DNA from 4 places in the Micromonospora sp. NPDC020750 genome. Region 4 is predicted to be linked to each of the others. Evidence: riboswitches for the same ligand, from Rfam matches in the RefSeq annotation. Region 4 holds a riboswitch; each other region holds the start of a gene.
The links. Region 4 has a riboswitch for cyclic di-AMP ahead of ACH4T9_RS28265 (C39 family peptidase). Riboswitches for the same ligand answer to the same signal wherever they lie in the genome.
Positions count from the first base shown of each region.

Region 1: another riboswitch for cyclic di-AMP. It lies ahead of ACH4T9_RS23135 (NlpC/P60 family protein); the one in region 4 lies ahead of ACH4T9_RS28265 (C39 family peptidase).
Region 2: another riboswitch for cyclic di-AMP. It lies ahead of ACH4T9_RS16225 (transglycosylase family protein); the one in region 4 lies ahead of ACH4T9_RS28265 (C39 family peptidase).
Region 3: another riboswitch for cyclic di-AMP. It lies ahead of ACH4T9_RS13325 (coiled-coil domain-containing protein); the one in region 4 lies ahead of ACH4T9_RS28265 (C39 family peptidase).

Region 1 is NZ_JBIRTH010000007.1:357,704-364,986, reverse strand. It holds gene ACH4T9_RS23145 (NlpC/P60 family protein) at 1-711, shown strand, start outside; gene ACH4T9_RS23140 (N-acetylmuramoyl-L-alanine amidase) at 876-2,867, opposite strand; cyclic di-AMP (ydaO/yuaA leader) riboswitch at 3,080-3,220, shown strand; gene ACH4T9_RS23135 (NlpC/P60 family protein) at 3,233-4,273, shown strand; gene dcd (dCTP deaminase) at 4,325-4,903, opposite strand; gene ACH4T9_RS23125 (pyridoxamine 5'-phosphate oxidase family protein) at 5,003-5,563, shown strand; gene ACH4T9_RS23120 (zinc metalloprotease) at 5,635-6,618, opposite strand; tRNA gene ACH4T9_RS23115 (tRNA-Gly) at 6,908-6,981, shown strand; gene ACH4T9_RS23110 (alpha/beta hydrolase) at 7,215-7,283, shown strand, end outside.
Region 2 is NZ_JBIRTH010000004.1:547,718-555,000, forward strand. It holds gene htpG (molecular chaperone HtpG) at 1-879, shown strand, start outside; gene ACH4T9_RS16220 (hypothetical protein) at 1,005-1,763, shown strand; cyclic di-AMP (ydaO/yuaA leader) riboswitch at 2,042-2,195, shown strand; gene ACH4T9_RS16225 (transglycosylase family protein) at 2,195-2,857, shown strand; gene ACH4T9_RS16230 (hypothetical protein) at 3,053-6,403, shown strand; gene ACH4T9_RS16235 (diacylglycerol/lipid kinase family protein) at 6,503-7,283, shown strand, end outside.
Region 3 is NZ_JBIRTH010000003.1:595,233-602,515, reverse strand. It holds gene ACH4T9_RS13350 (cellulose binding domain-containing protein) at 1-1,406, shown strand, start outside; gene ACH4T9_RS13345 (hypothetical protein) at 1,517-1,924, opposite strand; gene ACH4T9_RS13340 (hypothetical protein) at 2,102-2,248, opposite strand; gene ACH4T9_RS13335 (STAS domain-containing protein) at 2,600-2,968, shown strand; gene ACH4T9_RS13330 (SRPBCC family protein) at 3,107-3,577, shown strand; gene ACH4T9_RS13325 (coiled-coil domain-containing protein) at 3,644-4,720, opposite strand; cyclic di-AMP (ydaO/yuaA leader) riboswitch at 4,725-4,854, opposite strand; gene ACH4T9_RS13320 (cation diffusion facilitator family transporter) at 5,008-5,922, opposite strand; gene ACH4T9_RS13315 (HelD family protein) at 6,029-7,283, opposite strand, start outside.
Region 4 is NZ_JBIRTH010000011.1:248,154-255,436, forward strand. It holds gene ACH4T9_RS28260 (acyltransferase family protein) at 228-1,451, shown strand; cyclic di-AMP (ydaO/yuaA leader) riboswitch at 1,809-1,951, shown strand; gene ACH4T9_RS28265 (C39 family peptidase) at 2,175-3,038, shown strand; gene ACH4T9_RS28270 (CDP-glycerol glycerophosphotransferase family protein) at 3,197-4,897, opposite strand; gene ACH4T9_RS28275 (D-ribitol-5-phosphate cytidylyltransferase) at 4,941-6,443, opposite strand; gene ACH4T9_RS28280 (ABC transporter ATP-binding protein) at 6,586-7,283, opposite strand, start outside.

The sequences.
Region 1 (7,283 bases), on a different contig from region 4:
ACCGAGCTGGCGATGAACCGGGTCGGTGACCTCGCCGCCCGCTACTACATCTCCGGCCCGTCACAGGACCTCGGCGCGCTGCTGGTCAGCACCAAGCCGGGGACGCTCGCCGAGCAGCTCACCATGCTGGACCGGGTAGCCGCGGAGGAGCGCCGTCAGTTGCAGGGCGTGCTCGCCGTCCGGGCCAAGTACGACGGACAGAAGCTGAAGCTGGACACGCTGATCGCCACCCAGGAGAAGCAGAGCAAGGAACTCGCGGCCAAGAAGGCGCAGATCGACGCCGAGATCAAGCGGCTGAAGGCGTCGATGCCGAAGACCGTGGTGTCCGTCGAGGGCTGCCCGACGGTCACCGGCGTGATCACCACGGCGGCTCGGATCGCCATCAGGACCGCCTGCGCGCAGGTCGGCGACCCGTATGTCTTCAACACCGCCGGCCCGAACACGTTCGACTGTTCCGGCCTGACCCAGTACGCCTACAAGGCGGCCGGGATCTCGCTGACCCACTTCACCGGGGCCCAGTGGAAACAGGGCAAGGCGATCCCGCGCTCGCAGGCACTCCCGGGCGACCTGGTGTTCTTCTTCGCCGATCTGCACCATGTCGGCCTCTATCTGGGCAACGACAAGATGGTGCACGCCGCCCGGGTCGGCAAGCCGGTCAACGTGAGCAGCATCAACACCATGCCGGTCGCCGGCTTCCGCCGACCCGGCTGACGCCCCCGCGCGGCTCCGGTGCGGGCGCGCGCAGCCAGGAGTCCCCGGCCCCCGCGAAGGCCGCCCGGACCTGATGCCACGCGAGGCCCCGCACCCGAGCACCGTCCACGACGAAGGCCCCCGGTCACCCGACCGGGGGCCTTCGTCGTGCCGAGGGGCGACCGTCAGCGGGGCGCGCCCAGCGGGGACGGCACCAGGTTCACGTCGGCGCGGTCGACGTACATGATCCGGTGGCCGAACTGGATCTGCACGTACTGCTTCTCACCCCGGATCACCGTCCGGTCACCGGGGGCCGAGCCGTCGAACGTGGTGGCCCGGTAGTACTCGCCGGGCAGCACGTTGCCGACGGAGTACCGCTGGCCGGCGGAGAGGGTGTACTGCAACGGCGAGATCGGCTGGTACGGCACGCCGGCCGGGTATGCCGCCTCCTCCGGGTACGCCCGCCCGTACACCGGGATCGTCGCCTTCCCGGCCTTCGGGGTGGCCACCAGGCCGACGGTCCAGGCCGCCGTGGGCGCGGACGCCGGGTTGTGGAACCACGCCTTCTGCCCGAGGTACCAGATCGCCGTCCAGTCACCATCACGGCCGGCCAGGGCGTACGTCTGCCCGGTCGACGCGCGGGCGCCGTGGTCCGAGACGGCCATCGTGGCCGGCGAGCCGTTCGGACGCAGGGCGATGTCGTTGACCAGCGGCGCGTCGGCGCTCGGCGCGCTGCGCAGCACCACCGCCGAGGAGCCGCGCGAGGGGCAGGGCACGCCCGCCGTCACGCAGCCGGTGAATGCCGGCCGGTTGGTGGCGAAGTCGGGGTCGATCCGCACCATGCCGGTCAGCGGGGTGCCGGTGTTGAGCTCCGGCGCGCGCAGCAGGTCGAAGTAGTGCGACCAGTCCCAGTACGGGCCCGGGTCCCAGTGCATGCCCCGCACGTTCGCCGCGACGGTGCCGGGGACGTTGTCGTGGCCGATGATGTGTTGCCGGTCCAGCGGGACGCCGTGCCGCAGCGCGAGGTACCGGACCAGTTTCGACGAGGTGCGGTACATCGCCTCGGTGTACCAGGTGCCCTGGGCGGCGAAGCCCTCGTGCTCCAGCCCGATCGACTTGGCGTTGACGTACCAGTTGCCGGCGTGCCAGGCGACGTCCTTGGTCTTCACGTGCTGGGCGATGTGCCCGTCGGCCGAGCGCAGCGTGTAGTGCCAGCTCACGTAGGTCGGGTCCTGGACCATGTTGACCGTGCCCGCGTAGCTGCCCTCGGTGTCGTGGATGAGGATGTACTCGACCTTCTGCCGCTTGGGCCGGTCGGACAGGTCGTGGTTGCCGTAGTCGCCGGGGTCGGCACCGAGCGACTGGTAGGGGGCGGGGATCCACTCGCAGGAGATGGTCGACGGGCACTCCAGGCCGTCGGGGCGCGCCGGCAGGCGCAGGCCGAGCCGGTCCAGCCAGGACTTCTGCGGGGTCACCGCCCGGGCGGCGAGGGTCACCCGCTGCCCGTCGTCGGTCACCCGGCTCTCGCCGCCGGCGATGGTGCCGAAGACCTCGTCGGCGAAGGCAGCCGCCGCGTCGGCGCCGTCCGCGCCGGCGTACCGGGCCACCGCGCCGTACCAGGCCGCCGGGTCGGTGCCGGCCCCGACCGGGGCGCCGATCTGCCGCTGGTACGACGCGAGCAGCGCCGCCCCGCCCCGGATGTTCGTCGGCGCGTCGGCGCGCAGGGCAGCCTCGTCGGCCCCGGTCAGGGTGGCGGCGGTGTCCAGGGTCTGCAACGACGCCGCGGTCGGGGCCTCGTCGGCCGAGGGCTGGGCGGCGGCGGGGGCCGGGCGGGAGTCGTCCCCGCGCGGGTCCTCGTCGCCGGAGTCGTGGTGGGTGCCGGTGGGCAGGCCGGTCACGTATTCGGCGTCGGTGAGGTGCATCGGCCCGTACCCACCGCTGGTGCTGGGGGTGCCGGCGTTGGTGTCCCAGCGGGACTGGAGGTAGGAGACGCCGAGCAGGACGCTCTCCGGCACGCCGTACTCGGCGGCGGCGTCAGCGTACTGCTGCTGGCGGTTGGGGGTCTGGCCGGCCGCGGCCGGGGAGGCGGTGGTACCGAGGGGCACAAGGGCCGTGGTGGCGGCCACGGCGGCGGCGAGCAGGATCCGTCTGCTCGACGACACGACAGAACGGGGCATCGAACCTCCTGGTTGGGCGTCGGATGAGGTCACCCTTCCGCCGTCGTCCTCCCACGTCAATAGCTTTCCACCAGGTGTCGCGATGTGAAGGAATCTTCCGCACGGTGGCGTGGTATGGCGTGTCATCGCCCGGCGGGTTGCGGATCGATAACGGGCGTCTCTACTCTGGTCAATCGTCGGCCGGTAGCTGTATCGCCCAGCCGGGCGGTGACGGTCCGACACCGCCGAGTCGCCTCCGGGCGAGCCGGGGACCCAGGTACGCCGGGGTGAATCCGCAGCGCCGCTGCGGTAGGGCGCTCTCCCTTCCCGCCCGAACCCGTCAGCTAACCCGGTAGGCGGTCAAGGAAGAAGGAGAACGGAGCCAGGTGGCACTCCCTGCCCTGCGGCGCCCGTCACGCCGGTCGGCGCACGCCGACCGGATGCCGGTTACGCCGCGCCCACGCTGGTCACGCTTCACCACCGCCCTCGCCGCACTGGCCGGCGCCGCCGTCGTCCTGACCGGCGCCCCGACCTCGGCCCAGGCCGATCCCTCGATCGCCGAGATCGAGCGGCAGATCGACCAGGACTGGAACAAGCTCGAACCGCTCATCGAGCGGCACAACGCCACCCGTCAGGACCTCGCCCTCAAGCGTCGGCAGGCCGACGCCGTCGCCAAGCAGATCGGGCCGCTGCAACGCCGGGTCGACGAGGCGATGGACAAGGTCAGCGGCCTCGCCGTCGAGGCGTATAAGAGTGAGAACCTGTCGGCGGTGAACGCGCTGCTCGGCAGTCGCTCGCCCGGTCAGATGATGGGACAGTTGGAACTGCTCGACCAGTTCGCCGAGCGCCAGCAGCGCGACATCCGGGCGGTCATCGACCTCCGCGACGAGCTCGATGCGAAGAAGAAGCCGTTGGACGAGATGGTCACCCAGCTCGCCCGCACCGAGGCGCAGCTCGCCGCCAAGCGGAAGCAGATCAACGCAGAGATCGACCGGCTCCAGAAGCTGCGGCTCAAGGTGTACGGCACCGGCGGTGGCGGCGCGCTGCGTCCCGCTCCCTGCCCGGCTGCCTACCCCGGCGGCGGTGCGGGGGTCGCGGTGAAGTTCGCGTGTGCCCAGATCGGCAAGCCCTACGTCTGGGGCGCCGAGGGCCCCAACTCGTACGACTGCTCGGGCCTGATGCTCGCGGCCTGGGCCAAGGCCGGCGTGTCGCTGCCGCACAACGCGGCCCAGCAGCGGTCGGTGACCGCGCGGGTGAGCCGCGCCGACCTGCGCCCCGGCGACCTCGTCTTCTACTACGCCGACCTGCACCACGTCGGCATGTACGTCGGCGGCGGCTGGGTGGTGCACGCCTCCCAGGCCGGCCAGCCCGTCAAGATGAAGCGCATCGACGACGGCCAGATCCACAGCTACGGCCGCCCCGACTGAGCGGCGAGGGGCCCGTTCCGCGGGACGGGCCCCTCGACCACGCCCGCGCCGTCAGCGGGTGGGCCAGGTGCGCCAGTTCTGCCAGGAGCGGCTCGGCGTCGGGCCGCGCTGGCCCTGGTACCGCGAGCCGTACACCTTCGACCCGTACGGGTGCTCGGCCGGCGAGGAGAGCCGGAAGATGCAGAGCTGGCCGATCTTCATGCCCGGCCAGAGCGTGATCGGCAGGTTCGCCACGTTGGACAGCTCCAGCGTGACGTGACCGGAGAAGCCCGGGTCGATGAACCCGGCGGTCGAGTGGGTGAGCAGCCCGAGTCGGCCCAGCGAGCTCTTGCCCTCCAGCCGGCCCGCGAGCTGGTCGCCGAGCGAGATCACCTCCAGCGTGGAGGCGAGCACGAACTCGCCCGGGTGCAGCACGTACGGCTCGCCGTCGGGCACCTCGACCGCCGAGGTCAGGTCGTCCTGCTGCACCGACGGGTCGATGTGCGTGTAGAGGTGGTTGTTGAAGACCCGGAAGAGCTTGTCGAGGCGCACGTCGATGCTCGACGGCTGCACCAGGGTGGGCTCGAACGGCTCCAGCGCGAGCGTGCCAGCCTTCAGCTCGCTGACGAGATCGCGGTCGGAGAGCAGCATCGGCACACCATAGCGACCCTGGTCGGCGGGCCTGTCATCGCCTACGGCGACCGGCGCGCCGCGCTCGCCTGTCGAACACGTGTTCGATAGAATGCCCACATGGCTTCCTGGTCCGAATTCGCCGCTGACGAGCCACGACTCGCCGGCGGGATCCGCCTCCTCATGCAGCAGTACGGGCCGGGCTTCGGCTACCTGGCCACCGTCCGCGCCGACGGTGGGCCCCGGGTGCACCCGGTCTCCCCGGTGATCACCGACGACGGGCTCTTCTGCTTCATCGTCGACTCGCCGAAGCGGCGCGACCTCGAACGCGACGGCCGCTACGCGCTGCACTCCTTCCCGCCGGAGGACAGCGACGACGAGGCGTACGTGGCGGGGCACGCGTGGCCGGTGACCGACCAGGCCCGGGTGGCCCGGCTCGCCGAGCTGGGGCGGGCCGCCCCGCAGGTGGACTGGCGGCTGTTCGAGTTCACCGTCGACGTGGCGATGCTCGCCCGCCGCTACCAGGGCGGCGCCGTCTTCCCGGGCGGCGGGCCGGGGCAGCCGGCCGTGCAGGTGTGGCTCGACCCCCGGTCCGCCGGTGACCCGGGTGGCGCCCCGGTGGGCGTACCGGATCAGGGGCCGACCCGGCACGCCTGCGGCGCCCACCGCGCGGCGGCCTGACCCCCGACGACGCCGGTGCCGGCCCCGTCGGAGGACGGGGCCGGCACCGGAGGGTCAGGAACAGGGGTGCGTCAGGCCGCGCGGTACGCGTTCCACGCGGTCAGCATCCGGCTCGCCTGCCCGGCGGTGAACTGGTGCATGCACGAGTCGTAGGTGTAGTCCATGAAGTTGGTGATCGGGTCCTTGCCGGTGGCGGTGCAGGTGTCCCGCCCGGTCGGGCACTCGTACGCCGGCGACGCCTCCGCCGGGGTGTCGCTCACGCTGTCGCCCGAGCCGGAGCAGCCGCCCTGGAAGGTGTGGTACAGGTTCAGCCAGTGGCCGACCTCGTGGGTGCCGGTGTCGCCCTGGTTGTAGTTGGTGGCGGTGCCACCCGGCAGCGACTCGTTCAGGGCGACGACGCCGTCCATCTTGTCGAGGGTGCGCTTCGGGAAGGTCGCCCAGCCGAGCAGGTTGTCGCTCAGCTCGCCGAGGTAGATGTTCAGGGTGTTCTTGCCGCCCTCACGCAGCGAGGTCTTCATCGAGCGCTCGGCCGACGAGCCCGACACGATCGGGTACCACGCCGGGTTGGTGACCCGGTTGATCTTCTGGAGCTGGAAGCCGAAGGCGGTCGCCGCGCCGCCGGTGGCGCCGCTGTAGGCCTGGTTCAGCACGGCGATCTGCGAGGTGATCAGCGAGTCCGGGATGTTGCCGCCGGCCCGGGTGCTGTTCTCCTGGATGACGTGCACGACGACCGGGATGGTCACGGTCGCGAGCGTGCCGGCGCCGGCCCCGGCCCGGAAGTTGGCCCGCTCGCGCAGGGCACCCGCCAGGTCGGCCTCGCGCTCGCGGACCTGGGCGGCGGTCAGCTCGTTGGGTTCGTGCTTGGTCTGCGCGCCCGCCTTGACCCGGGCGTCGGAGTGCACGTCGGCCGGCTCGGCGCACGTCTGACCCGGGGCGGCGGAGAAGGCCGATGCGGCGGGAACGACGCCCACGGCGGCGGTGCTGAGCAGGAGTGCGAGGGTCGTCGACGCGACGCCGGCGGTACGCCGGGTCAGCAGGTTGGCACGGAGTCCCATGGGCCCACCTCTTTCTGGCGGCGCGGCAGGGGGTGTGTCGCGCCGTGGCTGAAACTTGTGGCAGACGTTACAACCGATCGAAGGATTTGAGAACGGCTATATGTTGCCGGTATGAAACTTCTACGGTTCATCGATGGCTCGGGTCATCGCGGGGAGGCGGTGAGGTGGCCATGGACCGGGTTGGGCGGAGTGCGGGCAGCGGCGTCGGCCCGGTGCGGCTGCCGGTCGGCGGCGCGCGACGGGTGCCTGGATGCACCCGGCGCAGCCGTCGGGTACAGTGGTGCCGCCTGCGGGTGTAGTTCAATGGCAGAACATCAGCTTCCCAAGCTGACAGTGCGGGTTCGATTCCCGTCACCCGCTCCACCACGAAGGCCCTGGTCAGGACGCGAGTCCCGGCCAGGGCCTTCGACGTTGCTGACGCTTACCGCGCTTGCCGTGCCCGATTCCGGGTCAGCTGAGCGCGGGGTGGGCTCGGGCATGCGGTGCCCCGCTGCGGTAGGTAGAGCCAGGTATACCGCTCGGGTACCGGCGCCTCGACCGGGGGCGCGGGCTCGTGCACCATCGCGCCCCGAACGGGTGGTTCCTAGGGTTGACCTGTGCGAATTCGAAGAATCACCGCGATTGTCGCCGCCGGTGCACTGACCCTCGGCGGAGTACTGACCACG
Region 2 (7,283 bases), on a different contig from region 4:
CTCCAGCAGGACCGCCAGATCCAGGCGGTGCGCCGCCGGCTGGTGAAGAAGATCCTCTCCACCGTCAAGGAGCTGAAGGCCAACGAGGCCGAGAAGTACCGCACCTTCTGGTCGGAGTTCGGCCCGGCGTTGAAGGAGGGCCTGCTCGACGACCCGGACAACACCGAGGCGATCCTCGACATCGTCTCCGTCGCCTCCACCCACGACCCGGCGGAGCTGACCGGCCTGCGCGACTACGTCGAGCGGATGAAGGACGGCCAGGGCGACATCTACTACATGACCGGCGAGTCCCGGCCGATGATCGAGAACTCGCCGCACATGGAGGCGTTCCGGGCCAAGGGCTACGAGGTGCTGGTTCTCACCGACCCGGTCGACGAGGTGTGGGTCGAGCGGGTCGGGCAGTTCGACGGCAAGCCGCTGCGCTCCATCGCCAAGGGCCAGGTCGATCTGGACACCGAGGAGGAGAAGAAGGAGGCCGAGTCGGCCCGCGAGCAGCAGCGCCAGGAGTACGCCGACCTGCTGACCTGGATGACGGGCCGGCTCTCCGACAGCGTCAAGGAGGTCCGGCTCTCCACCCGGCTGACCACCTCGCCGGCCTGCGTGGTCGGCGACGCCCACGACATCACCCCGACGCTGGAGAAGATGTACCGGGCGATGGGGCACGAGGTGCCGCAGGTCAAGCGGATCCTGGAGCTGAACCCGGGGCACCCGCTGGTCGAAGGGCTACGCAAGGCCCACGAGCAGGACGCCGGGGCCGACGCGCTCGGCGACACGGCCGAGCTGCTGTACGGGATGGCGTTGCTGGCCGAGGGCGGCGAGCTGGCCGACCCGTCCCGGTTCACCCGCATCCTCGCCGACCGGCTGGCCCGGACCCTCTAGCCGCCGCCACGCACCGCGCGCCGGGCTCCCGGTCGACACCGTCGACCGTGGACGCCCGGCGCGCGCCGTTGCGCGTCCCGCCGGGCGGGGCCCCGGACGGGCGGGCGGACCGGGATAATGGCCCCATGCTTCGGGGGCGGCTGCGCGGGTTGGTGTCGGTGTCGATCGGGCTGCTCCTGCTGCCAGGCTGCTACGGGCCGGAGCCGCAGGTCGACACGGTCCGGACCAGGGAGCTGGCGATGCAGGACGCCGGTCGCAAGGTCACCCGCGTCGAGCAGGCCGTCGCGCGGGAACGCCGGTACCCGCACCCGGCGCAGCGGTACGCCCGGGAGGCCGCCCGGGTTGCCGGCACGGAGGTCATGCGGATCGACGACACCCGGACCGGGGGCGGGGTCTCGCTGATCGTCCGCGTGCACGGGGTGGCCACGGCGGTCGACGCGTCCGGCCGGTCGATGGACGAGACGTTCGACCTGCCCGTCTGCTATGCGATCAGCGTCGAGCAGGACGCCATGGACGACCGGGTCGACGAGGTGTCCTGTCCGGACGGCTCCCCGCTCACCGTCTCCGTCGACCCGGAACTCCCGGGCTCCGCCGAGGACGACCTGCGCCAAGCCCTTCCCACCGGCGGTGCGGCCACCGAGCAGGCCGTCCGCGCGGCGGTCGACGGCCTCGACCTCGAGCCTCTGGTCACCCGGCAGGTCGCCGCCGTGGGTGGGGTCGTGGGGGTGGCGCTGCGGGCCAGTCAGTACGACTGCCTGCTGGCCCGCGTGGAGGGTGGACGGGTCGAGGTGTGGCGGCCCGCCCGCGTGCAACTCGCCCCCGGGGAGCTGAGCTGCACGGCCGACACCGCCGTCGCCGGGCACGGCCGTCGACCGCCCCACTGAGCTGTGTGGGCGATCACCGAGCGTTTCCGGCATCCGATGTACGCAATCGGACCCCGATCACAATCAGTGACTGGCCGGGGTTGTCCGTTGACGGTTCACCCTGATCAGACTCGGCCCGGTGTTTGCCCTGCATTGCTTGTGAAGTCTCGCAAGTCGACGGTGTGGTCCTTCGCCCGAGCGGGTGAAGAACTTCACAAGAGGTGGGCACCCGTCACCAACGGTGCCTAACGTCGATCGAGTCCGCGAATGCGGCGACCACGGTCGGTAACGCCTAGTCCTGCCGCCGACCGTCGGTTCCCTTGTCAGTAAGGCAGGAGCGGGGGACCCACACGTTCCTCGGTGCACCGCACCTCGGGGTGAAGCCGCCTGAGGCGGCCGGGCTCCTCGGCCCGAACCCGACAGCTCACCTCGCCGGCGTGGAGGAATCACACATGGCAACTGAATACACCGCCCGCCACCGTCGGGTGACCGTCCGCCGCGCCGCCGTCGGCACTCTCGCCGCGGGCGCCCTCGCCGGGGTCGTCGCCCTGGCCGGCCCGGCCGCGCCGGCCCAGGCCGCGGTCAACTGGGACGCCGTCGCCTCGTGCGAGTCCGGCGGCAACTGGCACATCAACACCGGCAACGGCTACTACGGCGGCCTGCAGTTCTCGCAGGGCACGTGGGCCGGCTACGGCGGCAAGAAGTACGCGGCCCGCGCCGACCTGGCGACCCGGAGCGAGCAGATCCGCATCGCCGAGAAGGTGCTCGACGGCCAGGGCATCGGGGCGTGGCCGACCTGCGGCAAGAAGGGCGGCTCGACGAAGGGCAGCGCGAAGTCGGAGCGGAAGTCGGAGACGAAGGCCGCCCCGAAGGAGCGGTCCTCGCGTACCGAGAAGCCGGCCTCGCGCAGCAAGCGGGACACCACGAGGAGCGCCCCGAAGGGCGCTCCGTCCAGCGGCGGGATGACCTATGTGGTCCGGTCGGGCGACACCCTCTCCAAGATCGCCACGGCGCAGGGTGTGCGGGGCGGCTGGCGCGTGCTGTGGGAGAAGAACGAGCGGGTCGTGGGCGAGCACCCGAACCTGATCTTCCCGGGCCAGCGGCTCAGCCTCTGAGTGCCCGCCGGGTCGGCGCGACCCGGCGTCCCGGTCCCGGGGCACCCAGCACCGGAAGCGCCCGGCCGGATTCTCCGGCCGGGCGCTTCCGCGTCCCCGACGGGCACGCCACCCGGGTGAAGTGCTCGCGGGAGCAGCGTCACAGCCCCGCAAAACGAGTCGGCCGCCGGTCCCGTCGCCGGGCACAATGGCGCGATGTCGCGCCACACCGCCGCCCTGCTCGACGACCTCGACGAACTGCCGTACCGGGAGCGGATGACGACCCTCGCCGCCCGGGCCCGGGCCCTTGCCGCCGCAGGCCGGCTGGACGGAGTGCTCGCGGACCTGCGGGCCGGGTCGACGTACCACCGGTTCCTCGCCGTGACTGCGGCCCAGGTCGTCGGCGACCGGGCCGGGACGGCCGCCGCCCTCGACGACCCGCACGCGGCGATCCGGGCCGTCGCGGTCCGTGTCTGCCTGCGCGCCGGCTGGCTCACCGCCGACGACCTGCACCCCCTGCTCGCCGACGCCCCGGCCGACCTGCGCCGGCTGGTCTACCGGTCGCTGCGGTCGCTGCGTCGCCCGGAGGTCGCCGACCGGCTCGTCGACGCGGTCCGCGACCGGTTCGGCGACGCCGAGGCGGTCGCGCTGCTGCCCGCCTGTGGCCCCGACACGGTACGCCGGCTGCTGCCCCTGCTCGACCACGCGCTCGGCGGCGGGGCGGCCCTGGCCGGCCGGCACGCCGGGGTCCTGCTCGACCACGCCGAGGCGACGCTGCCCGGCCTCGACGGCTCGGAACGCTCCCGCTGGTGGGCGGCGCGCGCGGGCGCGCTGCTCGGCACGGCGGTCGGCCACCCGGAGCGGGTGCTCACCCTGCTCGAACGCCACGCCCCGGCCGACGGGCTCCCCGGCGACCTCACCCGCTACGGCGTGCTTGCCGCGGCGTCCCCGGCCCGGGTGCTCACGCTGCTGACCGACCCGGCCCGCGCCGGGTGGCTGGGCCGGGCCACCCTGCCCCCGGCGTTGCTGCGCCGCCTCGCAGCGCTGCCGCCGGCGGACCTGGTCACGCTCGCCCGGCGGCTGCGCGCCGACGACGCCCGCCTCGCGGCGCTGCTGGACGCGCTGCCCCCGGCGGCGCGCGGCACCCTGTACGACGCCGCGCTCGCCGACGTCGAGACGGCCGCCGCGATCCCGTCTTCGGCGGTCATGGCGGTGCTGCCCCGGCGCTGGCGGGAACGGGAGGCCCGCCGGGTGCTCACCCTGGAGCGGGTCCGTGCCGACGAGGCCGCCGTGCGGGCGTGGAGCGCCGAGCTGCCCTGGCCGGAGGCGTCCGCGGCGCTGGTGCCCGCCCTGCGCGCCGCCGACGCGGGGGACCGGGCGACGGCGTACGAGCTGCTGCTCACCGCCGCGCGGCGCAGCGACGACCCGGCGGCGGTGGCCGAGGCCGTGGCCCGGCTCGTCGGGCTGCGCAACGAGCAGGACCCGGTCCGTTCGGCGGCGCTGGCCACCCTGGCGACCATGGCCCGGCCGCTGCGCGCCGACTCGCGGCCCGTGCTGGCCACGCTGGTCACCGACGCCACCCACGCCCGGGACGCGTCCACCCGCACGCTGTCCGCGCTGGGCGAACTGGCCTGCGGGGTGCTGCGCCACCACGTCGACGAACCGGAGCTGCTGGGCTGGGCGCTGGACACCCTCGACGCCCTCCTCGGCGGGCACCACCTGCCCCCGCTGGGCCGGCTCGACCACGGCCTGCGCCGGGGGCAGGAGCGGGTCGTCCTCGACCGGCTCCTGCCCTGGATCACCGCCGGGACGGCGCGCGGCGAGTTCACCCCCCTGTTCGCCGTCACCCGCGCGCTGGGACGCCGGGCGTGGCGGCTCCCCGCGCTCCAGGAGCTGCTGCACCGGGCCACCGGCCCGGGCAACGTCTCTTCGGTCGTCCGGAACGCCGCCGACCTGTGGCTGGCGGACCCGACGCCGCGCGGCGAACGGGTCGCCCTCCTGCTCGCGGCCGATTCGTCGGTGATCACCTTCGAGGCGGTGTGGCGGACGGTCTGCGGGCGGCGCACCGACCTGCTCGACCGGGTGCTGCTCGGCCCGCCGCCGCGCGGGGCGTTCCTGCCGGCCGGGCCGCGCTGGGTACCCGGGCATCCGTGGCACGTCGACCGCTGGCTGCCCCGGCACCGGCGGGCGTACGTCGACCTCCAGGCCCGGGTGGTCCGGGACGCCGGCCAGCCGATGCACGCCCGGGCCGCCGCGCTCGCCCGCGCGGCGCGGGTTCCCGACGCCGGCCGCGACCTGGTGCTGCGGTACGTCGACTCGGCGAACGTCACCCTCGCCGAGGCGGCCCTCGGCGCGCTGCCCTGGACCGATCGGCCCGAGGACGCCCTGACCACGCTGCTCGCGCACGCCGACGACGACCGGGCCCGGGTGGCGATGTACGCCGCAGGCCGGGCCGCCCGGTTCGTCGCCCCGTCCGCGCTGCTGGCCCGGCTCGCCGGCATCGCCCTCGGCCGGGGCAGGGTGACCAGCCGCAAGGAGGCCGTCCGGCTGCTCGGCCGGCACGGGCCGCCCGAGGCGGTGCCGCTGCTGCGGCAGGTGTGGCAGCAGCCCGACCAGCACCGCGATGTCCGGGCGGCGGTCACCTCCGCCGCCCGGCAGCGGCTACACACGCCGCAGAGCTGGGCGGTGCTCGACCTGGCAGTCGGCGGCGGCCGGGAGGACACCCTGGCGGTGTTGGCCGCCGGGCCGCACGAGGTGCCGGAGCCGCACCGACCCCGGTACGCCGGCCTGGTCGTCACCGCCTGCCGCAGCGGCGACGGGGTGGTCTCCCAGGCGGCGCTGACCCGGCTGGTGCAGTGGGCCCGGTGGGCGCCCGACGTCACCGACCTGGTCGTCGAGGCGCTGACCGACCTCGACGCGCACGCCGGTTGGCCGGCCCGGTCGATGTTGCTCGGCGCGCTGCTGGACCTGCCGCACCGCCCCGAGCGGGCCGCGCTCGACGCCGCCCTGCGCCGGCTGGTGGCCCTCGACGCGGCCGACGACGACCCGGGCGGGCCGGAGCGGGACCGGCCGGCCCGCCGCCGGATCGACGCGATCCTGCGGACCGTGCGGGTGTGGACGCAGCGCGCCGGCGTCGACGCCGACCTCGACCCGGCCCGGGACGCCGCCCGCAACCTGGCCCGGCACCCGGGGTTCGTGGCCGGGGCGGCCGGGCTGCTGACCGTCCTGGTGCGCCTCGACGGGCGCACCCCGCAGCACCTCGTCGCCGAGCTGACCGAGCTGTTCGAGCTGGCCGCCGGACGCCCGGCGCTGGCCGCCCAGCTGGCCGACGCCCTCGCCGGCCGGGTGCGCCGGGACGCCGCCGTCGTGGACGCCGGGCTGCTGCTGGCGGCGGCCCGGGAACTGGCCGCCCGGGGCGACGCGGCCGGGCTCCCCGCGCTGGCGCTGACCCGGGCCGGGGAGCCGTACGGCTGGTCGACGCCGTGGCGGGACCTGCTGCGGACGCTGCGCGGGCACCCGGTCGCCGACGTCCGCGACGCCGCCCTCGCCCTGTCCATGTCAAGGTGACCCGGGCCGGTTACGGACCGGGTCGCGGTGGTGCGGACCCGGGCCGGTCGGGTGCCGGCGGCAGGCGTGGCGGACACCCGGCCGGGGTACACCCGGGTCATGAGCACGCCTGCCCGCCCCGACGAGGCGGCCCCGGCGCGGGTCGGCACCGTCGCCGTCGTCGCGCACCGGAAGAAGACCTTCGGCGGGGGCCTGGACGAACTGCGCGCCACGCTGGTCGGCGCGGGCGTCGACGACCTGCTCTGGTACGAGGTGCCGAAGAGCCGCAAGGCTCCGAAGAAGGTCCGCCGGGCGCTCGACCGGGGCGCGAAGCTGGTTTACGTGTGGGGCGGTGACGGCATGGTGCAGCGCTGCGCCGACGTCCTCGCCGGCACCGGCGTGCCGATGGCGATCCTGCCCGCCGGGACGGCGAACCTGTTCGCCACCAACCTCGGCATCCCGACCGACCTGCCCGAGGCGGTGCGGAACGGTCTGCGCGGCCGACGCCGCCGCCTGGACCTGGGCCGGATCAACGGGGAGCACTTCGCGGTGATGGCCGGCGCCGGCTTCGACGGCGACCTGATCGGCGAGGCCGACCGCAGGCTCAAGGGCCGGCTGGGCCGCCTGGCGTACGTGTGGACGGGGCTGCGGCACGTCCGCGGCGAGCTGGTGCGCACCCGGATCCGGGTCGACGGGTCGGACTGGTTCGACGCCGAGGCGAGCTGCGTGCTGTTCGGCAACGTCGGCACGATCACCGGCGGCATCCCCGCCTTCGACGACGCCCGGCCCGACAGTGGGGCCCTGGAGGTCGGGGTGGCCACCGCCAGCGGCGCGGTGGACTGGGCGCGCACCCTGGGCCGGATGGCGGCCGGCCGGTCCGAGGAGTCGCCGTTCGTGCGGA
Region 3 (7,283 bases), on a different contig from region 4:
GCAGCACCGACCTGACCAGGTGGGACACCGGCGGCCAGCTCACCATCAAGCCGATGGTCAAGGGGCTGGAGGAGACCGCCGTGCTCGACCTGGTCAGCCCGCCGTCCGGGGCGCCGCTGGTCAGTGCGCTCGGGGACATCGGCGGCTTCCGGCACACCGACCTCGCGGCCGTGCCGCCGATGATGTTCACCCAGCCGAACTTCACCAGCACCACCAGCCTCGACTACGCCGAGACCAACCCGTCGGTGCTGGTGCGGGCCGGCAACTTCGCCGACGCGGACCGGCCGGGCGACAGCCACGTCGCGTTCTCCACCGACGGCGGGGGAAACTGGTTCCAGGGCGGCGAGCCGTCCGGAATCAACAGCGGCGGCACGGTGGCCGCGTCCGCCGACGGCAGCCAGTTCGTCTGGGCGCCCGGCGACGCCGGTCAGGCCGTGGTCCGCTCGGTCGGCTTCGGCACCTCGTGGGCCCCGGCGACCGGCATTCCGGCCAACGCGGTGGTCGAGTCCGACCGGGTCAACAAGAACAAGTTCTACGGCTTCGGCGGCGGCAGGTTCTACGTGAGCACCAACGGCGGGGCCAGCTTCGCCGCGTCGGCCGCGACCGGCCTGCCGACCACGGGGAATGTGAAGTTCAAGGCACTGCCCGGCAGGGAGGGCGACATCTGGCTGGCCGGCGAGGGTGGCCTGTGGCGCTCCACCGACTCCGGCGCCACCTTCACCAAGCTCGCCAACGTGTCGTCGGCGGTGAACGTCGGCTTCGGCAAGGCGGCCCCCGGGCAGACGTACCCGGCGTTGTTCACCTTCGGCACGGTCGACGGCCAGCACGGCGTGTTCCGGTCCGACAACGCCGGCGTGAGCTGGGTCCGGATCAACGACGACAAGCACCGGTACGGCAACGCGGGCGAGGCGCTGACCGGCGACCCCCGGATCTACGGCCGGGTCTACCTGGGCACAAACGGCCGGGGCATCCTCGTAGCCGACCGGCTCGGCGGCACGCCCAGCCCGTCGCCGACCACGCCCGCGCCGACCACCCCGGCACCCACGACGCCCCCGCCGACGACGCCCCCGCCGTCGCCGACCACGCCGGCCCCGGCCGGCGGCTGCACGGCGACGTACAAGGTGACCGGCTCCTGGTCGGGCGGCTTCCAGGGTGAGGTGACCGTCAGGAACACCGGGTCACCGAGCAGCGCCTGGTCGGTGGCGTGGAACTACGCCGACGGGCAGCGGCTCACCCAGCTCTGGGGCGGCTCGTTCACCCAGACCGGCGCCCAGGTCGTGGTGCGGGACGCCGGCTGGAACGGTGCCCTCGGCACCGGCGCCAGCACCAGCTTCGGCTTCCTCGGCAGCTTCACCGGGGCGAACTCGGTGCCGGTGCTGAGCTGCACCGCCACCCTCGCCCGCTAGCCACCGGCACGGCCCGGCGTCCGGGCCCCGACCGGACCGGCTCCCGTAACCGGTCAGCCGGCCCGGCGGCGCGGCGGGAGATCATCGCCGCGCCGCCGGGGCCGGTCGGGTCAGCCTTCGAGGCCGACGGGGGAGTCGGGCCGGTCGACGTCGACGAACTCGATGTCGTCGGCGTCCCGGCCGCCCCGGCCGCCGGCGGCCCGCGCGGCCGACCCCGCGGCCCAGCCGACCGCCGCGCCGACCAGCGCGGCGCCGATCAGCAGCGTCCAGGGCAGGGCCGGGCGGCGGCCGGCGAGCGCGTCGAAGGCCAGCAACGCCCGGCGGCGGGCCGTCTCGGCCGCGGAGCCGACCAGGTCACCGGCATCGTCGGCGAGGCCCGAACCGTTGCGGCGGGCCGAACGGGCGGTGTCCCGGACGTTGTCCCCGGCGGAGCTGACGGCGGAGACCAGGTGCTGCCACGCCTGGTCCGCGATTCGCTCGGGCTTGCTGCGGCGTTCCAGCAGATCGGTTCCGAACATCGTTCTTACCTCCTCGGGGTGCCGAAGCTTGCGGCCACTTCGGCTTTTCGGCTAGGGCAGGGCTCGGGCGCCCCGCCCACCGGCATGGTCCGGCGGGCCCGTCCGCCCACTCGGGCAGTGCCCCGCCGGATCCGGCCGCAAACCCGGCCCGTCCGGCGGCGGTCCGTCCGGCGGCGGTCAGCGGACGGACACCACGGCAGCGCCACGGGCGAAGTCGTCGCCGTCGTCGTCATCGTCGTCGTCACCCGCGCCGCCGAAGCCGCAGGCCAGCATGAGAGCGAGCAGTGCGCCGACGCCGGCGAGGCCGGCCAGTCTCCGGATCATGAGTGGTCCTTCCGTGGTACGGGTGACGGGCGCCACCGAGCGTAGGCGGGGCGGGCAACGGCGGCGGTGAGCTCTCTCACCCGGTCCGCTGTGGGCGGGGCGGGGCGCGCCCGGCGCACAATGTGCGCGCGAAGGTCGGGGGTCACCGTTACCCTGGGTCGGCGACGTCGGCTCCGGGTCGATCGTCCGCTGAGCAGGACGTGAAAAGTCCGGATAAGGGCCGGCCCGCTGTGCCCTGATCCATGAATTGCTCATCCCGAGGGGTGGCGACCGAGGCCATCGGAGGAATACTCTCGGTCGCGGCCCGCGTACTGATGAGGCGCCCGTGAACGGGCGAGTGGAGGTGCTCGCGTGAGCCTGTCGATCGTGAAATCGGTACTGTCGGGTGGTGTCATCGAGATCGTCCCGCGCGGCGAAATCGACGTCGACACCGCGTACGAGGTGCGCGAAGCCATCGCAGAGGTGCTCGCCAAGGGGCGTCCCGCCCGCATCGAGCTCAACATGCGCCTCGTCACCTTCATCGACTCCGTCGGTATCAGCGCGATGGTGGCTGGTTTCCAGACCGCCGAGGTCAGCAGCGTGAAGCTGGTCGTCACCGAGCCGAGCCGGTTCGTGCACCGGCAGCTCTGGGTGACCGGGCTGCTCGGCCTGTTCGGCGCTCCGGAGCCCTACTACGCGGGTGCCGGCGCTGCCACCCCCGAGGTGCTGCCCGGCGCCTGACGGCCGTCCGCGCCGGGTGCCCCCCCGGGGCGGTTCACCGTGGGCCGGTCACCTATGGGCCGGTCACCTATGGGCCGGTTCACCGTGGCCGGGGCGGTGGTCCTTCCCTCCGGGGGTCGGGTGGGGGACGATCGGGACGTGCTTCGGCGAGACACCTTCCAGTATTCGGTTCAGGCCCGCTGCCCGCGGGCCGAGGCGGTGGCGCTGCTCGGCGACCCGGCCCGGCAGGGCGAGCTGCATCCGCTGATCACGCGGGTGCGCCGGCTGCCGCCCCGGCCGGGCGCCCGGGTCAGTTATGCCATCACCGACCGGCTCGCCGCCGGGCCGCTGCGCTTCCCGGTGACGTACCAGGCGGACGTGCTGGTCGCCACCGACGACGAGATCGTCACGGTGGCCCGGCAGCGGCCGGCCACCACCGTGCGCAACCGCACCCGGCTGCGTGACGAGCCGGGCGGGGTGGTCCGGATCGACGTGGAGATCACCCTTGCCGCCCCGGCGCCGCTGTTCCGGTACGCCTTCCGGCAGGCCCGGTCGGCGCATCTCGGGCTGGCCCGGAGGTTGGGAGAGGTGCTGGACCGCGCCGGGGACGGCCCGGCCCAGCCGGCCTGAGCGGCGCGGCCGGGCCCACGGCTTGTGCGTGTGGCCCCCGGACGGCGGGGGCCACACGCCGCGCGGTCAGTACACCGACAGGTGCACGTGGTTGGTGTGGTCACTGGACGGGTCCCCGTTGCCCCCGCTGTACGACTTCCAGCCGCTGCTGGGCAGCCAGATCTGCCTGAACCAGATCACGTACAGCACGGCGAGGTTGTCCGCGTTGCGGATGTAGTACGCCGCCAGGTTGTTGCCGTAGGTGCGGTCCCCGCCGGAGGCCACCCCGCCGAAGCCGCCCTTCTGGGCGGCGAAGTCGCACGCCCGTCCCTTGGGATGCTCGCCGGAGCCGCTGGGCCGGTGGCAGGAGACGTACCGGGTGAAGCCGGCCGACTTGGCCTGCTGGAGCGCGTGCAGCGTCCGTGGGGTGATGCAGCCGTTGGCCGGGGTCGGGTCGTTCACGCTGCACGACTCCGACGGCCAGGACCCGTCGGAGTTGCGCTTCGCCGGGGTGGCGTTCGCGCTGGAGGTGCCCCGGTTGGCCCCGTCGCCGCTGGCGCTGGTGCTGGCCTTCTCGTTGGCCACGGTCAGGGCCTGCTCGGCCTGATCCTTGCGCTTGGCCATCACGGTGACCTGCTTGCGCTGCTCGCGGATCTCCCCGTCGAGGGCCAGCCGGGTCTTGGCGGCCTGGTCCCGGGTCTCCAGCAGGTCGCGCAGCGCCCGGTCCTCGTTGGTGGCGACCGCGTCCAGCGCGGCGACCCGGTCCAGGAAGCCTGCGGGGTTGGTGCTGTTGAGCAGCGCGGACACCGGGCTGAGCCGGCCCGACTTGTACGCCACGCCGGCGATCTCGTCGACCTTGGCGCCGCGTACGGTCAGCTCCGCCTCGACCGTCTTGAGCTGGCTGCCGAGCTGCTGCTGCCGCTTGACCGAGCTGGCCAGGGCTCTCTTGGCGTCCAGGTAGCCCTTGCTGGCCGCTTCGAGTTGGGCGCGCAGGGCGGGGGTGCCGCCCTCCTCGTCCTGGCCGGGCGTGGGGGCGCGCAGGCCGGTGGGTGGGGCCGCGCCGGCCGGGGCCACCGGCCCGAACCCGAGGCCGACGGCGAGCGTCAGCACCAGCATCGCCGCCATCCGGGCGGCGGTCCTTCGTACAGGTGCCACTACTGGCATACGTATGTCCTTCCGTCAGTCGCCGACCGGGTTAGCTGACGGGTTCGGGACGGAAGATCCCTACCACTCAGGCGGATGCACCCCACGAACATGGTTCCCCGGCTCGCCAGGAGGCGATTAGGCGGCGGCCACCGCAGGCGCCGGAGGGCGCCGCCCGGCGGAGGCCGGATGAGAGCTTACCGGTGCGGATGAGACCCCCGCTGTCTCCGTGGCGGACGGTGCGTGGGCCAATACTGTCAAAACCGGCATGCAGGCACAATACACCACTTAATTGATGGGTGTGGGTATCACCAGCCGGTCGGCCCGCAGGGGCCCGCCGACGCCCCGGGCTCCACCTGCAACGTGGCGTGCTCGATGTGGAAGTCCTCGTGCAGGGCGGTGCGGGCCGCGGTCAGCACCGCGCCCACCTCGGCGTCCGGCGCCATGGTCAGGTGGGCCGAGGCGACCTCCATGCCGGAGGTCAGCGTCCAGACGTGCAGGTCGTGCACCTCGACCACGCCGGGCACCGCCGCCAGCCGGTCGTGCACCGCGGTCACCTGGAGGTGTTCCGGCGCGGCCTGCACCAGGATGCGCACCGCGGCCCGCCCGAGCCGCCAGGTGCGGGGCAGGATGAACACGCCGATCGCGACGGCCACCAGTGGGTCCGCCCACCACCAGTCGGTGACGGCGATCAGCGCCGCGGCGCCGATCACCCCGACCGACCCGAGCAGGTCGCCCAGCACCTCCAGGTACGCCCCACGCATGTTGATGCTCTCCTTCGCCCCACTGCGCAGCAGGGCGAACGCGGCGACGTTGGCGAGCAGGCCCAGCGTCGCCACCACGAGCATCGGGCCGACGGTCACCTCGGGCGGGTCGCCGAACCGGCGGACCGCCTCGACGAGGACGTAGACCGCGACGCCGCTGAGTAGGACGGCGTTGCCGAGCGCGGCGAGCACCTCCAGCCGGTAGAGCCCGAAGGTGCGCTGAGGGTCGGCGGTGGCCCGCCGGGTGGCGGTGATCGCGGCCAGCGCCATGCCGATGCCGAGCACGTCGGTGAACATGTGCCCGGCGTCGGAGAGCAGCGCCAGCGAGCCGGTGCCGAACGCGGCCACCGCCTCGACGATCATCAGGGTGGCGAGCAGCCCGAAGGCCGCCCAGAGTCGCCCTGAGTGGCGGTCTGCGGCGTTCGCCACCGCGCCGTGGTGGTCATGACCTGCGCCCACGCCAACACCCTCCGTCCCCGATCCGAACCCGATTTAATGTATGCTCACATCGCTATGTATGCAAGTAAAAGTCGGGCGTCCGACCGGGGACGTGGGTGCCGGCCGGTCAGCCGGTCGGATCGATCGTGGTCAGCCGCTGGGTGGCCCGGGACAGCGCCACGTACAGCGTCCGCACGCCGGAGCCCGGATCGGCCCGGATCTCGGCCGGGGCGACCAGCGCGACCCCGTCGTACTCCATGCCCTTGGCCTGGAGACTGGTCACCACCTGTAGGCGCGGCGCGGCCAGGCCGGCGAGCCAGCCGGCGACCTCGTCCCGGCGCGGCACCGGCGTGATCACTCCGACCGTCCCCTCCACGTCGCGGAGCAGCGCGGCGACCGCCGCGACGGTGGCCCGTTCCAGCTCGGCCGGCGGCACGGTCAGCACGACCGGCTCCACGCCGGTGGACCGCACCGCGCTGGGCAGCCTGAGGTCCGGGTAGAGCCGGCGGATCTCCGCCGCCGCCACCGCGAAGATCTCCGCCGAGTTGCGGTAGTTGGTGGTCAGCTCGAACTGGTGCCGGCGCCGCCGGCCCAGCGCCTGGTCCCGGGCCCGGGTCAGCTCCTCCTCCGCGCCCGTCCACGCGGTCTGCGCCGGGTCGCCCACCACCGTCCAGGACGCCAGCCGGCCGCGCCGGCCGACCATCCGCCACTGCATCGGGGAGACGTCCTGCGCCTCGTCGACCACCACGTGCGCGTAGTCGCGGTAGTCCTCCGGACGCTGCCGGGCCGCCTCCCGGGCCGCCCGCTGCCGGTCGGCCTGCGTGCTCAGCTCCCGCACGCCCCCGGCGAGCTGGAACGGGTCCCGCTTGGCCCGCTTCGGCTGCATCGGCTTGCCCAGCAGCGCGTCCAACTCGTCCAGCAGGGCGATGTCGGCGATCGTGAGCCCCTCGGCGTCCAGCGTCCGGTAGGCCTCGGTGAGCAGACCGATCTCCGCCCGGGACAGGATCCCCCCGGCGTACCGGCGCAGCCGGTCCGGGCGGGCCAGCCAGCCCAGCACGTGCCGGGGGTGCAGCCGGGGCCACCACGCCTTGAGGAACTCGCGGAACTCGGACCGCTCGGCGATCTCGTCCTCGAACGCGCGCTGCTCCGGCAGCCGCCCGACGTTCATCCGCCGGGCCTGGGCCCACAGCGCGGCGAACACGCCGTCGAAGCCGGCCCGGCGCGCCTCGTTGCGGCGGGCCCCCCGGGACAGCGCCCGGTCCCGGATGCCGTCCAGCTCCCGGCGGTCCAGCCGGAGCAGGGCGCCCCGGTAGAGCAGGCGCAGCTCGCCCGGCCCGCCAGGCACCGCGTCCCGCGCAGCCTGCTCAAGCACCCGCCGCATC
Region 4 (7,283 bases):
GCACGCCCGTTGGTTCCGAGACCGCGATATTAGGCCATCGGACACCTGCTTCTGGCATTCACGTCTCCCGGCGAGCGCCGACGCGAGGGCCGGGCGGGAACTGCGGGTAGGGTGCCCGGCGGGCGGCACCCACCGGCCCGCCACGACGCGGCGGCGCCGGCTGCCCGGCGCGACACGAGGCGAGGAGGCGCGGTGTTGGTGACCCTGCGGACGGACGGACCGCCGGCATGACCAGCACACCGACCGTCGTACGACCCGAGTCGCCGGCCCGCCCGGCGAGCCGGCTGCCCTCGCTGACCGGGCTGCGCTGGATCGCCGCCCTGCTGGTCTTCGGGTACCACGTCGGCACCATGCGGATCGTCGCCGAGCCCGACTACCAGGCCGTCATCGACTGGCTGTTCACCCTGGGCCTGTCCGGGGTGGAGTTCTTCTTCATCCTCAGCGGGTTCGTGCTGGTCTGGTCGGCCCGCGACGGGGACCGCCGCCGCGACTTCTGGCGCCGCCGGCTAGCCAAGATCTACCCCAACCACCTGCTGATGTGGGCGGCGGTGCTGCTTACCGGCGTGTGGGTGTTCGCCGACCCGGTCAACCCCCGCGCCGCGGTGGAGAACCTCCTGCTGCTCCAGGCCTGGGACCCGACCCCCGGCTACTTCTACAGCGTCAACTCGGTGAGCTGGTCGCTCTCCTGCGAGCTGTTCTTCTACTTCTGCCTGCCGTTCGCGCTGCCGCTGGTCCGCCGAGCGCGGCCCGGGGTGCTGTGGGCGGTGGTGGTCGCGGTGCCGCTGCTGATCGTGGCGCTCTGGCCCGGTCAGCGCCTGGTGCCGCAGGAGAGCACCTGGTGGTTCACCCAGGTCTTCCCCGTCGTGCGGTCCCTGGAGTTCTGGATGGGCGTCGCCGCGGCCGAGCTGCTGCGTCGGGGGCGCTGGCGGGGCCCCGGCCTCACCGCGGCCAGCGTGATCTTCGTGGCCACCTGGGTCGTCGCCTCGCAGTGGATCCGCGCCGAGCTGTGGGCGGCCCTGCTCGCGGCGGCGTACCTGTTGGTCATCGCAGCCGCCGCCGCCGCGGACGTGCGCGGGGCACGGACGCCGTGGCGGTCCCGGCCGATGGTCTGGCTCGGCGAGGTCTCCTTCGCCTTCTACCTGGTGCACGTCTTCGTCATGGTCACCGTGCTGCGGCTGGCCGACCGGCTCGGCGTGGGGCTGCCCGGCTGGTGGGGACCGCTGGCCGTGGTCGGCTTCCTGCTGGTGAACCTGGGGCTGGCCGCGTTGCTGCACCGGTGGGTCGAGATGCCGCTGACCCGCCGGCTCGGGCCGCCCCGCCGGCCCCGCCCGCCGGCTCCCGGCGGCGGGACGGTCCCCGGCGACCCGGCGGGGCCGCCCGGGCCGGCGACGACGGCCGCCCCCGCACCGGCGCACCCCCGCGAGCAGGTCGCGGTCCCCGAGCGGCGCTGACGGCCTCGCCCGCTGGCACCCGGCCGGGTCGGCTGACCCGACCCGACCCGGCCCCGGTTGGTCGCGGTGCTGCCCCGAATTTCTTTATGACGCCGGTCACATCGCTCGGGTAAACGGGCAGTCGACCCATCGGGGCGGGTCCACCGACATAACTCGCCGACGATCAAGACTGATCGTCCGGTTGTCGCCCGAGGGCACCCCGAAGGCCCCTAATCCCATTGAGTCACGTCAGTTCCCAATGTGCCGCAAGAAAGCTGATCGGAGAGGGTTTACGCAGGTAGGAAGGGCTTGGCAGGGCCTCGACCGGCCAGTAATGTCGGCCCGTCCGGTGCGGTACCCGATCGCAATAGGCGACGCCGCGCCGACCCGCTCAATCGTGACCATCACGAACCGGGGACCCAGTGCACATGTGGGGTGAATCCGCGGGCCACGGCCCGCGGTAGGGCGATCTTCCCGCCCGAATCCGTCAGCTAACCCGGTAGGCGGTGTCGGAAGGAGTGCCATCCTCGTGCAGCGCGACCCCATCCCTCGGTTGTTCCTCCACCGCGGCGCCGTGGTGCCCGCGTCCGTCGCCCCCGGGCTGACGAACTGACCGGCGCACCCGCCCGTACGCCCGGCTGACCGGGCATCTTCCCAGAGCTGACCTGACCGGCTGTGGACGTCTCGTCCACGCCACCGTGCGACGACGCATGCCCAGGTGCCCCCGCTCTCCGCCCCATCCCCGTGGAGGAACACGTGAACGACCACCTCAAGCGGCAGTTGCGACGTCTCGCCACCGAGCGCCCGTACCAGGTCGTCGCCGGCTCGGCCGCGGCGCTCCTGCTGGCCTCCGGCACCGGTGTGTTGCTGGCCGGCACCGACGACACCCCCGCGCCGCGGCAGACCACCAACGCCGCCGTGGCCGAGATCGCACCCCGCCTCGACAGCGCGGCCAGCCGCGCCCAGGCCCGGGTCGGCGCGACCGAGTCCTCCAGCGCCTCGCCGTCGCCGAGCGCCACCACGGCCGCGCCGAACCCCGACCTGACCACCAGGGCAGCCCCGAAGCAGACCACGGCGAAGCCGGCCACCCCGAAGTCGCCGTCGTCGAAGGTTCTCGACTACGCCTACCAGGCGCAGACCACCTACTACTACTGCGGCCCCGCGGCGGTGCGCAACGCGCTCTCCGCCACCGGCGTCGGGAGTACCCAGGACGGGCTGGCCAGCCGTCTCGGCACCACCGAGATGGGCACCAACTCGGCCGAGGACACCACCCGGGTGCTCAACGCAATGGTCAAGGGCGACCCGTACCAAACCCGGATGATCCCGGGCGGCGCCGCCACCGGGGCCCAGATCGACCGGCTCAAGGCGGACGTGGTGAAGGCGGTCAGCGCCGGGCGCGGCGTCGTGGTGAACATCGCCGGCGACGCCACCGACGTCGACGGCGGCTGGCACTCCTTCCCCGGCGGCCACTACATCGCCGTCGTGGGCTACCGCAACGAAGGCCGTACCGTGCGGATCGCCGACTCGGCCAACCCGGCCGCCTCGGCGTACTGGATCAGCACCACGGCCCTGGCGCACTGGGCGGCGACCAGGGGCTACTCGGCCTGATCACCCTCCCCCCACCGGGCCCCGGCTCTCCCCGTGAGCCGGGGCCCGGTGCTGTCCCGCGCCGTCCGGCATCCGCGGCCGTCCAGGTGCCGTCCGGCACCGCGGCCGTGACCGAACCCGTCAGCTCCGGCCTCAACCCTGTGACGCGAACTTCTTGATCATTGCGGGAAGCGGGCGGGGGAGGGCGGGGTCGGGCGGGGGGTGGGTGGGGTCCAGGTCGGGGTCAGCTCGCGGCGGGCCGCTGCCAGGAACGCCTCGGCGTACTGGTGGGTGGGGAAGTCGCCCAGGTAGCGGGAGCGGGTGGCCCAGCGGGCCGTTGCCTGCGGGTCGGTGTCGAGCAGCTGACCGAGCACCTCGTCGAGGTTGGCCGCGTCGCGTCGCAGTACGTAGCCCGAGCCGGCCAGGGGGAACCGCTCGACGAACCGGTCGCCGTCGCCGCCCATGTCCGTGACCGCGTACGGCTTGCCGGAGTAGAGGTAGTCGGAGATCACCCCGGAGACGTCCGAGAGCAGCGCGTCGGAGCGGTTCACGCAGTCGACCAGGGACATCTCCCGGCTGGCCGCAGCGCCCCAGACGTGCTGCCGGCCGGTGCGGGCCCGGTCCGCGGCGAGCAGCTCCGTGAGCCGGGCGAGCTGCCGCGCCGACCCCGGATTCTGCCCGGTGTACGGGTGGGCGCGCAGGATCACCGTCGCGCCCCGGGCCAGCAGCCCCCGGACGAGGGTTTCGCCCACCGGCAGGGAGCAGTAGTTCGCGTCGGCGTGGTGCCCGGTCCAGGTCGGGGTGTAGAGCACCGTCGGGTTCGGCAGACCGGTTGCCGGCTCCCGGCGTACCTCGATCGACTCGACCTGCGGGCGGCCGACCACGACGAACTTCTCCGCCGGGATGTCCACCCCCGCGCGGGCGTACCGCTCGATCGCGGCCGGGCCGGCCACGAAGATCCGGTCGAAGATCGCCGAGACCGGGTTGGCGCTGGGCGCCTTGTCGCTGTCGCCGTGGTGGATCTGCACGTGGGTGAGCTGGGTGAACCGGATGCAGTGGCTGTTCTTCGCCCCGTGGTTGACGTAGAAGGCCACCTTGAGACTCGGCACCAGCGCCTCGTCCATCGCCTTCAGGGTGGGGCAGTACACCACCGGCGCGGTGGTGGCCGCGGCGATCGGGGCGAGGAACTCCGGCTCCCGCACCATCACGAGGAACGGCCGGCCGATCCGCTCCAGGTAGGGCAGCCACATGGTGACCTGGTACTCCGACCCCGGCGGGGCGGAGAAGTGCAGCAGGAACTCCGGCTGGTACGCCCGCAGCGCCCGGGTCACCGCGCCGCCCCCGGTCCCCGGCCGGAACCGCCTGCGGGCCAGGTCCAGGGCCACCGCCCCGGCGCCCGCGCCGACGCCCAGCGCCAGCAGCAGGGCGACGAACGCCGGCAGCGCCAGCGCGGCGGCCAGCGCCACCGCGGCGAGCAGCACCAGCAGGGCGTCGGCCAGCCGACCGGCGACCAGCGGGGCCCACGACCGGACCGGGAGGTTGGCGGCCCGGATCTCCAGGTCACCGGCCTGCCGCAGCGGCCCCACCAGCAGCACCAGCCCCAGCAGCGCCAGGGCCGTGGCGGCCAGCGCCGGGTCGAAGCCGGCGTCGAGCCGGCGGGCGTACCCGACCAGGATGCCGGCCGCGAGCAGCACCGACTCGGCGGTGCTGTCGGCGGCCGGCCGGACCCGGCGCTCCCAGCCGGCGGCGGCCAGGGCCGCCACCGCGAACGCCAGCCCCCAGCCGGTCGCCCCGGTCAGCGCGAGGGCGAGGAACGCCAGCACCGCCAGGCCGGTGGTCGCCACCCGGGCGGTCAGTTTCCTGACCAGGTCACCACGCATGTCGTTTTCGCTTCTCCCGCCGTGCTGCGGTGGCCGTCGTCGCTCAGCCGGCCGTGGCCGGGGTCGCCGTCGGGCCACCCTGGGCGGGAACGTTCGCGGCGGGCCCCTCGCCCGGCGCGCGCCGGACGTCGATGACCTGCCCGGTCAGGTCGGAGATCAGCACGTCCAGCGAGGACTGGGCGACGGTCTCCGCGGCGAGCAGGGTGTGCTCCGGCTCCTCGCCGAACGCCTTGGTGCGCATCGGGGTGGCGGTGCGCTCCGGGTTGATGCAGTTGACCCGTACGCCGAACTCGGCCCACTCGTCGGACAGCGCCTGGGTCAGGTTGACCAGCGCGGCCTTGGTGGCCGAGTAGAGCGCGTAGCGGGCCCGGCCCCGGGTGTACGAGCTGGACGTGTAGAGCAGGAGCTGGCCCTTGGTCTGCTGCAGGTACGGCAGGGACTGCCGGGCGATCGTGACCGGGCCGACGAAGTTGACGTGCAGGACCCGGTCCATGGTCTCCTGGTCCATCTCCGCCAGCTCGCCCTTCTCCAGGATGCCGGCGGTGACCACCACGTGGTCGATCCGGCCGGTGGCCTCGAAGGCGGTCGTCAGCGCGGCCTCGACGTCCTCGGCACGCTCGACGTGGGTGCCGGTGGTGGAGCGGCTGAACGGGAAGACCTGCGCGCCGTAGCGGCGGGCCAGTTCGGCCAGCTCGTGACCGATGCCGTAGCTGCCGCCGAACACGACGATCGTCCGGCCGGTCAGCTCCTCGGCGTAGCTGCGGTGGTCGGTCAGCCGGGGGGCCTGCGCGGCGGCTAGCTGGAAGAGCTTGTCCGCGAGGTGCACGTCGACCGGGTGGGTGACCTTGATGTTCTCGTCCGAGCCGTCGATCACCTTGATCGGGGTGCCGGGCAGGTACCGCAGCACGACGCCGCAGTCGTCGGTGGCGGCGAAGTTCGCGTCGCCACCGGCGATCCGGTACGCCTCCCGGATGGTGCCCGAGCGGAATGCCTGCGGGGTCTGGCCCCGGCGCAGGGTGGAGCGGACCGGGATATCGGTGATGCACTCGTTCTCGTCGACCTGGATGATCGTGTCGGCCGAGGGGATCGCCACGTCGACCGCCGTGTAGGTCCAGAGCGCGTTCACGCACTCCCGGACGATCCGGCCGCTGAGCAGCGGGCGCACCGCGTCGTGGAAGAGGATGTTGACGTCGCCCTCGCCGATGGCGTCCAGGGCGATCCGGGTGGTCGCGTTGCGGGTGTCGCCGCCGGAGATGACCTTGCTGACCTTGCGGAAGCCGGCCTTGTCGACGATCTGCTGGGCGTCGGGGACGTGCCCGGCGGCCATCAGCACGATGATCTCGTCGATCTCGGGGGCCGCCTCGAAGACCGCCAGGGTGTGCTCGATGATCGGCTTGCCGGCGATCTTCAGTAGCTGCTTCGGGATGCCCAGGCCCAGCCGGGTCCCCGTGCCCCCCGCGAGGACCACCGCCACCGTCCGCGAGGGGCGCCAGGGAGCCGGGCTGGCCGGCGTGGCGTCCGGTGCGGCGGTGCGGTCCTGCGTCATTGCCGTTCCTCACTTCTGCGCGGGGTGGGGGATTAACGCCTTGATGACCGGTTGGTGAATTCTGACCGGCGTCGAGGGAAACCTTAACGCGGGTGACGGAGCGCGCCGTCCGGGGCAGCCCCGACCGGTGCGCTCCGCCGTCCTACTTGTGGCTCTCGTACGCCTTGCAGACCTCCTCGGTGGGGCCGTCCATCTTCAGGACGCCACCCTCCAGCCAGATGGTCCGCTCGCAGGTGTCCCGGATCGAGCTGATCGAGTGGCTGACCAGGAACACGGTGCCCGCGCTGGCGCGCAGTTCCCGGACCCGCTGCTCGCTGCGGGCCCGGAACTTGCGGTCACCGGTGGCCAGCGCCTCGTCGATCAGCAGCACGTCGTGCTTCTTCGCGGCGGCGATGGCGAAGCGGAGCCGGGCGCCCATGCCGGAGGAGTAGGTCCGCATCGGCAGCGAGGCGAAGTCGCCCCGCTCGTTGATGCCGGAGAACTCGATGATGTCGGGGGCGAGCCGCTTGACCTCGTCGGGGTGCATGCCCATGGCCAGGCAGCCGAGCACCACGTTGCGCTCGCCGGAGAGGTCGTTGAGCAGGGCCGCGTTCACGCCGAGAAGCGACGGCTGGCCCATGGTGTAGACCGCGCCCCGGGCCGGCGGGAGCAGCCCGGCGATCGCCCGTAGCAGGGTGGACTTGCCCGAGCCGTTGCTGCCGATCAGTCCGATCGCCTCACCCTGGTACGCGGTGAAGCTCGCCCCTTTGACCGCGTGCACCTCGCGGATGTTCGGCGCGTTGGTCCGGGACACAATGCGCTTCAGGGCGGAAACCGGGCTGCTGCCGCCGGTGGCGCCCT